Linked DNA regions of Granulosicoccus antarcticus IMCC3135. Each later gene encodes a partner of the first gene's protein in a complex. Links are inferred from orthologs where the notes say so. Each region holds a gene or a part of one and is shown in the gene's direction. Other genes may lie near its edges.

The links. Proteins that work in one complex are often made in the same cells at the same time.
Region 2: the proteins of secY (region 1) and secA are in contact, whole or in part, in a crystal structure (PDB 3DIN), measured with the Thermotoga maritima proteins. The link is inferred for Granulosicoccus antarcticus IMCC3135 from one-to-one orthologs. Residues at the interface, in WP_004081795.1 of Thermotoga maritima: Glu108, Gly109, Glu110, Glu111, Ala236, Glu237, Arg238, Arg239, Ile240, Thr241, Ile242, Gln243, Tyr244, Ala245, Arg246, Arg247, Val248, Thr249, Gly250, Arg251, Arg252, Val253, Tyr254, Gly256, Ala257, Ser258, Thr259, Tyr260, Leu261, Pro262; in WP_004082002.1 of Thermotoga maritima: Glu261, Ala262, Arg263, Lys300, Ala301, Arg302, Thr303, Ile304, Ile305, Leu323, Tyr324, Asp325, Pro326, Val329, Ser330, Tyr333, Ile336, Lys340, Phe345, Val349, Glu363, Phe364, Tyr374, Ser375, Gly376, Gly377, Glu393, Ile395, Thr482, Ser483.

What each region holds. Positions count from the first base shown.
Region 1 is NZ_CP018632.1:1,997,833-2,003,410, forward strand. Bases 2,064-4,938 are described here. They hold secY (preprotein translocase subunit SecY), read left to right. Parts: upstream 2,064-2,768; coding sequence 2,769-4,109; downstream 4,110-4,938. Other genes in these bases: rpmD (50S ribosomal protein L30), read left to right, coding at 2,064-2,231; rplO (50S ribosomal protein L15), read left to right, coding at 2,309-2,764; rpmJ (50S ribosomal protein L36), read left to right, coding at 4,169-4,285; rpsM (30S ribosomal protein S13), read left to right, coding at 4,312-4,668; rpsK (30S ribosomal protein S11), read left to right, coding at 4,680-4,938. Outside these bases: rpsN (30S ribosomal protein S14), read left to right, coding at 1-123; rpsH (30S ribosomal protein S8), read left to right, coding at 136-531; rplF (50S ribosomal protein L6), read left to right, coding at 555-1,088; rplR (50S ribosomal protein L18), read left to right, coding at 1,113-1,466; rpsE (30S ribosomal protein S5), read left to right, coding at 1,532-2,041; more of rpmD, read left to right, coding at 2,043-2,063; more of rpsK, read left to right, coding at 4,939-5,063; rpsD (30S ribosomal protein S4), read left to right, coding at 5,108-5,578. UniProt on the Escherichia coli protein: The central subunit of the protein translocation channel SecYEG. Consists of two halves formed by TMs 1-5 and 6-10.
Region 2 is NZ_CP018632.1:6,655,531-6,660,124, reverse strand. The notes cover bases 1-3,368. They hold secA (preprotein translocase subunit SecA), read left to right. Parts: upstream 1-369; coding sequence 370-3,168; downstream 3,169-3,368. Other genes in these bases: argJ (bifunctional glutamate N-acetyltransferase/amino-acid acetyltransferase ArgJ), read left to right, coding at 3,322-3,368; IMCC3135_RS28800 (M23 family metallopeptidase), read left to right, coding at 1-196. Outside these bases: more of argJ, read left to right, coding at 3,369-4,554; 8-oxo-dGTP diphosphatase MutT, read left to right, coding at 4,558-4,594. UniProt on the Escherichia coli protein: Required for protein export, interacts with the SecYEG preprotein conducting channel.

The sequences.
Region 1 (5,578 bases):
AACCGCTGCCGTATCACAGGTAGGCCTCATGGGTACTATCGTAAATTTGGCCTTAGCCGTAACAAGCTTCGTGAAGCAGCCATGCGCGGTGACGTGCCTGGTCTTGTTAAAGCAAGCTGGTAGGAGAATTCAATCATGAGTATGTCTGACCCCATAGCCGACATGCTGACCCGTATTCGTAACGGTCAGCAGGCGCGCAAGGTATCGGTATCCATGCCCGCAGCGAAACTGAAGTCCAGTGTCGCGCAGGTATTGCAAGATGAAGGTTACGTTGGAAGCTTCAGCACTGAAGTTGTCGACGGCAAGCCCACTCTGACCGTTACATTGAAGTATTTTGATGGTAAGCCCGTCATCGACAAGATCAAGCGAATCAGTCGTCCTGGTCTACGACAGTATGAAGGTGCCAACTCAATCCCCGAAGTTCTCGGTGGGCTAGGTATTGCCGTTATCTCCACCTCTCATGGTGTGATGACTGGTAGACAAGCCGCCGCCCAGGGTTTTGGTGGCGAAATCATCTGCACCGTCAGCTAATCGGCGCTCCGGAGAATATAACAATGTCACGCGTAGCAAAACAACCGATTGAGGTGCCTAAGGGCGTCGAAGTCACAATTAGTGGTCAGGACGTTAGTGCCAAGGGTCCCAAGGGACAAGAGTCCGTTACTCTGCACAAAGATGTCGCTGTAACTCTCGAAGATGGTGTTTTAGGTGTTTCTACATCTAGCAAGGACCAGAAGTCCGTCGCCATGACAGGCACAATGCGTTCACTGTTGAACAACCTGGTAACAGGCGTCAACACAGGCTTTCAAAAGAAGCTGGAACTGCGTGGTGTTGGATATCGTGCGCAGGCTCAAGGTAGTAACCTGAACCTGACTCTCGGTTTTTCACATCCGGTAGTTCACAAGGTGCCGAACGGCATTACGATTGAAACACCGAGTCAAACCGAAATCATCGTCAGTGGAATCAACAAGCAGGTTGTTGGTCAGGTAGCTGCTGACATTCGTGGTTATCGTCCTCCTGAGCCTTACAAGGGCAAGGGTGTTCGATATGTCGACGAGTACGTCGCCATGAAAGAAGCCAAGAAGAAGTAGAGCCGCGCAGAAGAGAATTCGAGAATGGATAAGAAAATTAGTCGTCTGCGTCGTGCCAAGCGTACGCGCGCCAAAATCCGCGAACTCAGTGTTGCTCGCCTGACCATTCATCGTACACCACGGCATATCTATGCCCAGGTGATCGATGCTGATGGTAGTCGAGTACTGGCTGCAGCTTCGTCCGTGAGCAAGGACCTTCGTGGTTCCTTGAAGAATGGCGGTAATGTCGATGCTGCTGTCAGCGTTGGTAAAAGCATCGCCGAAAAAGCCACTGCCGCAGGAGTTAGCCAAGTTGCTTTCGATCGTGCTGGCTTCAAATACCACGGTCGTGTGAAAGCGCTGGCCGATGCAGCCCGTGAAAACGGTCTGAAATTCTGATTACGGCGCAGATTGCGGCATGGCTGCCTTTGTGCAGCCAAAACCCCGGGACTCGGTAAAAAAGTATGGCACAGAACGATTACAATCAAAGCAGCGACGGATACATCGAAAAGCTGGTCACGATCAACCGCGTGGCAAAAGTAGTTAAAGGCGGACGTCAGTTCGGTTTTACAGCACTGACAGTTGTTGGTGATGGCAATGGTCGTGTAGGACTTGGCTATGGCAAGGCGCGTGAAGTGCCTTTGGCTATCCAGAAGGCTATGGAAAAAGCCCGTCGCGACATGAAGACTGTTTCTCTGAATGATGGAACACTTCAGTACCCGTTGAAGGGTCGTCACGGTGCAGCACGTGTTTACATGCAACCTGCATCTGAAGGTACTGGTATCATTGCGGGCGGTGCTATGCGCGCTGTTTTCGAGGCTGTTGGAGTACGCAACGTCCTGGCAAAGATCATCGGCACTAACAACCCAATCAACGTTGTGCGCGCCACTATCGCTGGCCTGAACAGCATGCAGAGCCCTGAGACTGTAGCCGCAAAGCGTGGCAAGACAGTCGCAGAGATCAAGGGAGAGTAAAATGACTACTAAGACTCTCAAAGTTACATTGGTCAAGAGCATGAACGGTCGCATCAAGAACCACCAGGCCTGCGTTCGTGGCTTGGGTCTGCGTCGTATGCATCAGACAGTCGAAGTAATCGACACGCCTGAGAACCGCGGCATGATCAACAAGGCGTACTACATGTTGCGCCTGGAAGAATCAGCTTAATCGCTGTTCTTCGCACAATTCTCCTGGCCCGTACCAGCTACGGGCCACTAACGAAATGACAGACAAGAGCTTACGTCATGAGTCTCAATAATCTGAAACCAGCGGCCGGCAGTCGCAAGGTCGGTACCCGCGTAGGTCGCGGCATCGGGTGTGGAAAAGGCAAGACCTGTGGCCGTGGTCACAAAGGACAGAAGTCACGTTCCGGCGGCTGGCACAAAGTAGGTTTTGAAGGTGGGCAGATGCCTATCCAACGTCGTTTGCCGAAATTCGGCTTCACTTCACGCATGGCTCGGCATTACGCCGAAGTTCGTTTACACGAACTTGACATGATTGAAGGCGGCATTATCAACGTGGAAGCGCTGATCACTGCAGGTCTCGTCCCTTTACAGACTAAAACTGTAAAAGTGATTCTGTCTGGAGCCGTCACGACTTCTTGTACTGTAACGGGCTGCCGCGTCACTAAGGGCGCTAAAGCTGCTATCGAAGCAGCTGGTGGATCCGTGACAGAGCTTGTTGCAGTGGCTGCCAGCTAAGATCATGGCCGCTGACAAGAACAAGGCTGCGTTATCCGGTATCGGCGGTTCCGCCGAGCTGCGTTCGCGCCTGATGTTCGTGCTGCTTGCGATGATCATCTTCCGGACGGGTTCGCACATCACCATTCCTGGTGTTGATCCGCGCGTCATGGCAGATTTGTTTGACCAGCAGAGCGGCGGCATCCTTGGCATGCTGAACATGTTTGGCGGTGGTGCACTGTCACGCATGTCATTGTTTGCGCTAGGTGTTATGCCCTATATATCTGCTTCGATCATCATGCAGTTGATGACTCACGTCATTCCTCAGTTAGAGCAACTGAGGAAAGAAGGTGAGAGTGGTCGACGGATTATCACCAAGTACACGCGTTACGGAACGCTGATACTGGCCTCAGTGCAAGCGGTGGGTATTGCCATTGCCTTGCAAAGTCAGGGAGCCAATGGGCAAAACGTTGTATTTCTGACGGGTCCTGGTTTCGTACTGACAGCGGCTATCACATTGGTTACCGGCACCATGTTCCTGATGTGGCTGGGTGAGCAGATCACCGAGCGTGGTATTGGTAACGGTATATCCATCATCATCTTTACTGGCATTGTTGCTGGTCTGCCTGCAGCGATAGGCGGCACCTTGCAATTAGCCCGTACAGGTGAGTTAGGTTACTTTGTCGTTATATTGCTGTTTGCAATGGTTCTGGCTGTCACTGCTTTCGTTGTATTCGTAGAGCGCGGACAACGTCGAATCACGGTAAACTACGCCAAGCGACAGCAAGGTCGCAAGATGTATGCTGCTCAGACTAGCCATTTGCCGCTGAAGTTGAACATGGCAGGAGTTATTCCTCCTATTTTCGCCTCCAGTATCATTCTGTTTCCGGCAACTCTGGGTGACATTGCAACAAGTAATACCAATTCGTTCCTAAACACTATCGTATCGACGTTGCAGCCCGGGCAGCCGGTCTATATACTGCTGTACGCATCGGCAATAATCTTTTTCTGCTTTTTTTACACGGCACTGGTTTTCAATGCCAAGGAAACAGCGGATAATCTGAAGAAATCGGGTGCTTTTATTCCCGGTATCCGTCCAGGTGAAAAGACAGCTCGATACATCGACGGTGTTCTAACTCGTTTGACCTTTTACGGAGCGTTGTACATAACGCTCGTCTGTCTATTGCCCGAATTCCTGATCCTCTTCTGGAATGTGCCTTTCTACTTCGGTGGCACCTCCTTGCTGATCATTGTTGTTGTGGTAATGGATTTTGTAGGCCAGGCGCAAGCGCACATGATGAGCCATCAGTATGAAGGCTTGATGAAGAAGCAAGGTACCAAGGGAGTTCCGAAGGGAACGCGCTAGCGTTAGCGTGTTCCTGTTAGCGTTGCCCGTTCGGTTTTCCCTTTTTTGGAGATATATACATGAAAGTCAGAGCATCAGTGAAGAAGATCTGTCGCAACTGCAAGGTAGTCAAACGTAAAGGCGTTGTTCGCGTCATTTGCAATACTGACGCCCGGCATAAGCAGCGTCAGGGTTAGTTAAAATACTTTAGGCGGAGATAAGCATGGCACGTATTGCCGGCATTAACATTCCGGTCCAGAAACATACCTGGATCGCATTGACATCAATATACGGAATAGGGCGTACACGCGCGTACCAGATTTGCGGTACTGCAAATGTTGCACCTGAAACCAAGGTTCGTAATCTCTCAGAAGTCGAGATCGAGAGTCTACGTACCGAAGTAGGAAAATTTATAGTCGAAGGCGACCTGCGTCGCGATGTTTCGATGAACATAAAGCGTCTGATGGACCTCGGTTGTTACCGTGGAATTCGCCATCGTCGGGGCTTACCCCTTCGCGGTCAACGTACGAAGACTAATGCGCGCACGCGTAAAGGTCCGCGTAGACCGCTCAAGCGTTAATAGAGAAAGTTATGGCAGCTAGTAGCACCAAAAAGAAGGTTCGCCGTACCGTTACTGACGGTATTGCACACATTCATGCATCGTTTAACAATACGATTGTCATGATCACTGACCGACAGGGCAATGCACTGTCGTGGGCCACTGCCGGTGGTTCAGGTTTTCGTGGTTCGCGTAAAAGTACACCGTTTGCTGCCCAGGTAGCTGCGGAGCGAGCAGGTGAAGCCGCCAAGGAATATGGTCTGAAGAACATCGATGTACACGTCAAGGGCCCTGGTCCTGGTCGTGATTCAGCTGTGCGCTCGCTGAACAACGTCGGTTTCAAGATCAGCAGCATCCTTGACGTTACGCCTATTCCACACAACGGTTGCCGTCCGCCGAAAAAGCGCCGTGTGTGAGATGACTCGCCCAACCTTGAAGATCAGCAGTAGGAGTGTGAACCGTGGCTAGATATATAGGCCCGAAGTGCAAACTAAGCCGCCGTGAAGGCACCGACCTTTTCCTGAAATCAGGAATTCGTCCGCTTGAGTCAAAATGTAATCTGGAGACACCTCCAGGTATGCAAGGCGCTAAGCGTGGTCGTCCGTCTGACTATGCAATCCAGTTGCGTGAAAAGCAGAAGCTGCGCCGTATTTACGGTGTATTGGAAAAGCAATTCCGTAACTACTACAAGGCCGCTGCAGCACGCAAGGGCTCAACAGGTGAAAACCTGTTGTCACTGCTCGAGCAGCGTCTGGACAATGTGGTTTACCGCATGGGTTTCGGGTCTACTCGCGCTGAAGCCCGTCAACTGGTTTCGCACAAGTCAATCATGGTAGACGGCAAGATCGTCAACATTGCTTCTTACCAGATTCAACCTAACCAGGTGATCACTATTCGTGAGAAGGCGCGCAAGCAGGCTCGAATTTCTGAC
Region 2 (4,594 bases), 4.7 Mb from region 1 along the record:
GGAGTTAGAACACGCTGATGGGTTCCGGACACGGTACGCCCACAATAGCCAGTTGCTGGTGCCGCTGGGAGGTCTGGTGAAGAAGGGTCAGTCCATTGCAACCATGGGCTCAACCGGTCGATCGACCGGAACGCACGTACATGTGGAGGTCAGGCACAACGGTCTTACTGTTGATCCACAGCTATACATTCGCTGAAAATGGCGAGCTGCACGGAATGCAGAGACGACTGAAAATGATAATTAATTGTTTCGTGAGTCCTAAGTGCCATAATAAGGAGTCATGCCGCAGGTGGCATGACGTGTATTTAGCATCCGCACCCAGCGCAGATGCACAACCGCAGCCACAGGCTGCCATCAAGGTCCGTATTCATGTTAGCTAATCTGGTCAAGAAAATCGTCGGCAGCAGTAACGATCGCACCGTTAAGCGTCTCACGAAGAACGTCGATGCGATCAACGCTCATGAGGCTGGTATGCAGTCTCTGACCGATGAAGATCTGGCCGCCAAGACTGTCGAATTCAGAGAGAGGATCGCCGCAGGCGCCACTCTGGAGTCCTTGCTGCCTGAGGCCTTTGCGGTCGCTCGGGAAGCGGGCAAGCGTGCTCTGGGCATGCGCCATTTCGATGTTCAGCTTATTGGTGGCATGGTTCTCAACAACAACAAGATCGCCGAGATGCGAACCGGTGAAGGCAAGACGCTGGTAGCCACCTCGGCGGTTTATCTGAATGCACTGGCAGGCAAGGGCGTTCATGTCATCACCGTCAACGACTACCTGGCGCAACGTGATGCCGAGTGGATGACCAAGCTATATGGCTTTCTGGGCCTGAGCGTTGGCATCATCGTTGGTGGTCTGGCCACTGATGCGCGGCGAGCCGCCTATGCCTGTGACATCACTTACGGCACTAACAACGAATTCGGTTTTGACTACCTGCGCGACAACATGGCGCATAGCCCCGATCAGCGTGTACAGCGCGGTCTCAACTACGCCATCATCGATGAAGTGGATTCCATTCTTATCGATGAGGCACGTACACCGCTGATCATCTCGGGTCCTGCAGACGGCGATAGCGCGCTCTACGACAAGCTGGATGCAGTGGTGCCCATTCTGGTACGTGCAGCCGATGAGGAAAGTGAGGGTGACTATTCTGTCGATGAAAAAGGCAAGCAGGTTCACCTGACCGAATCAGGCATGGAGCGAGTCGAAGAGATCCTGACAGAACAGGAAATTCTGGCCGAGAACAGCAGTCTGTACGACTCCACCAATATCGCGGTTCTGCACCATCTGAATGCGGCCCTGCGAGCGCACTCCATTTACCGGAAGGACATTGACTATATTGTCAGTAACGACCAGATCGTCATCGTTGACGAGTTCACCGGTCGTACGATGCCCGGACGTCGTTGGTCGGAAGGTCTGCACCAGGCCATTGAATCCAAGGAGAAAGTGACGATACAGCGCGAAAATCAAACGCTGGCATCCATTACTTTCCAGAATTATTTCCGTCTGTACGAGAAGCTGGCTGGCATGACCGGTACGGCTGATACAGAAGCGTTTGAATTCCAGTCCATCTACGGTCTGGAGGTTGTCGTCATACCTACTCACCGTCCCATGGTGCGTAACGACAAGGCTGACCTTGTCTTCCTGACTCAACGTGAAAAGTACGACGCCATTATCGAAGATATCGAAGATTGCGCCAAGCGGCAGCAGCCGGTACTGGTGGGTACTACCTCCATCGAAACGTCTGAATATCTGTCCGGTTTGCTCAAGCAGAAAGACATCAAGCATGAAGTGCTGAATGCCAAGCAGCACGAACGTGAAGCCAACATCATTGAAAATGCGGGACGACCCGGTGCTGTGACCATCGCTACCAACATGGCAGGTCGTGGTACTGACATCGTGCTGGGTGGCAGTCTGGAAGCTGAATTGTCGGCACTGATTACCGCGGCCGGTGATGCAGCGACTGCCGCAGAGAGCTCTTCATCGATCAAGGGTGAATGGCAAAAACGGCACGATGAGGTCCTGACATCTGGCGGGCTGCATATCATTGGTACAGAGCGGCACGAATCGCGTCGTATCGATAATCAGTTACGTGGTCGATCAGGCCGTCAGGGCGATCCGGGTTCCACTCGTTTCTATCTGTCGCTGGAAGATAGCCTGATGCGCATCTTCGCCAGTGAGCGCGTCAGTAACCTGATGCAGAAACTGGGTATGGAAGAGGGTGAGGCCATCGAGCATCCCTGGGTCACCAAGGCGATCGAGAATGCTCAGCGCAAGGTTGAAGGGCATAACTTCGATATGCGCAAGAACTTGCTCGAATACGATGATGTGGCCAACGATCAACGTAAAGTGGTTTATGAGCAGCGCAATGAGCTCATGGAAACCGAGAACATGCGTGATCTGATTGATGAGCTGCGTGAGGAAATTGTTCCTGACATCATCACACGCTATATTCCACCCAACTCGCTGGAAGAGGTCTGGGATCTGGACGGTCTGCAAGCTGAGCTCAAGAGCATGACCAATCAGGACTTTGATGTGAAAGCCTGGCTGGTGGAAGAGCCTAATTTGCCAGATGAGGACATCACGGTTCGTATCATGGCAGGATTGGTAGAAGACTACGACAACAAGGAGTCGACTGCCGGGGCTGAAGGTCTGCGCAACTTTGAACGATATGTCTCTTTGCAGGCTCTGGATGACAGCTGGAAAGAACATCTGGCCGGTATGGATTACCTGCGTCAGAGCGTCGGCTTGCGCGGTTACGCACAGAAAAACCCGAAGCAGGAATACAAGCGTGAAGCGTTCGAGCTGTTCACCACCATGCTGGGCGAATACAAGGCTCAGGTGGTGACCGTGCTCAGCAAGGTGCAGGTACGCAACCCTGAGCAAGTCGAAGAAGCTCAGGCACAGGCCGAGGAGGCCCGTCAGGCGCCTGCCCAGTCAACCCAGGTCAGTTATGAGCACCGGGAAGTTGCCAGTGCACTGTCCGGTGAGGCAGAAGCTGCGGCAATCGCTGCTGCGGCCGCAGCGCGGGATGCGGCCGTCGACGCTGCTGAAGAAGATGAGGCAGTACCGGCACAACCTGTTCGTCGAGATGAGCCGAAGGTTGGACGTAACGAGCCGTGCCCGTGCGGTTCTGGCAAGAAATACAAGAACTGCCACGGCAAGCTAGCTTGATGATGGGCGGATTGCGGGCCTGTAGAGGCTCGCAATCCGCCAAATAACGGCACGTTGATCACGAGGTTGATCTACCAGTATCCATCAGACAAGACTGTTGCTGCAAAGCATGCTTAAATGTCGCCCGAGAATACCTCTTGGAACTTCATAGACATGCCTGTCAATCTGAACCTGCCGTCTGCAATGCCTGTACGAGGCGCTGTCCTTACTACTCTGGTCGCTGGCCTGAAATCCAGCGGTACTGCCGATATGGTGGTCGCCCAACTGGCAGAAACTGCCCGTACCGCAGCGGTCTTCACGCAAAACGCCTTCTGCGCAGCACCCGTGACCATCGGCAAGGAGCACTTGCTGGCCAACAAGGGACACGTGCGAGCCTTGCTGATCAATTCGGGTAATGCCAACGCCGGTACCGGACAGCCGGGTATCGACATGGCGCGCGGCCACTGTCAGGCCCTGGCCGCGGCACTCGAAATTCCAGAAGAATCCGTACTGCCGTTCTCTACCGGTGTTATCGGCCAACTGTTGCCAGACGCCATCATGCGTAATGGCATAGAAAAAGCTGCACAGACAATCGCCAGTGCACCTGAATCTGAAATCTCCCAGTGGACCGATGCTTCTCGAGGCATCATGACGACTGACACACAACCCAAGCTCACCTCGCAAACGGTCTTGATCAACGGCCAGAGCGTGACCATTACCGGCATGTCCAAAGGCGCTGGCATGATTCAGCCCAATATGGCGACCATGCTGAGCTATGTGTTCACCGATGCCACTATTGATGTTGCTGATCTGAACACCGCCTTGCATGACGCGGTTGATGTCTCGTTCAATGCCATCACCGTCGACAGTGACACATCGACCAACGATGCCTGCGTACTGGTGGCTACCGGTGTGGGTGAGGCACTGGACGTCTCACATGCGCAATGGCCAGACTTCATGCACGCGCTGCGCCGGGTTTGCATGGATCTGGCGCAGGCCATTATCCGTGATGCCGAAGGTGCGACCAAGTTCATCACGGTCAAGGTGACAGGCGGCAAGAATACGGTTGAGTGCAAGCAGGTCGGCTATTCCATTGCCAACTCTCCTCTGGTCAAGACAGCCATGTTTGCCAGTGATGCGAATGTGGGGCGTTTGCTGATGGCCATTGGCAAGGCGGGTGTCGACGCTCTGGATGCCTCTAAGGTGACGGTATCACTGGGTGATGTGGTGGCATTCAGCAATGCGGGTATTGCCGAAGGCTATACCGAGGAGCGTGGTGCTGCGGTTTTGGCGAAAGCCGAAATTGATGTGATCGTTGATCTGGCACGAGGCGATGCCGCGGCCAGTATCTACACCTGCGATCTGTCGCATGACTACGTCAGCATCAACGCAGACTACCGTTCCTGAAGTATGAAAACTATTGATGTCGTCGCCGGAGTCATCTTCA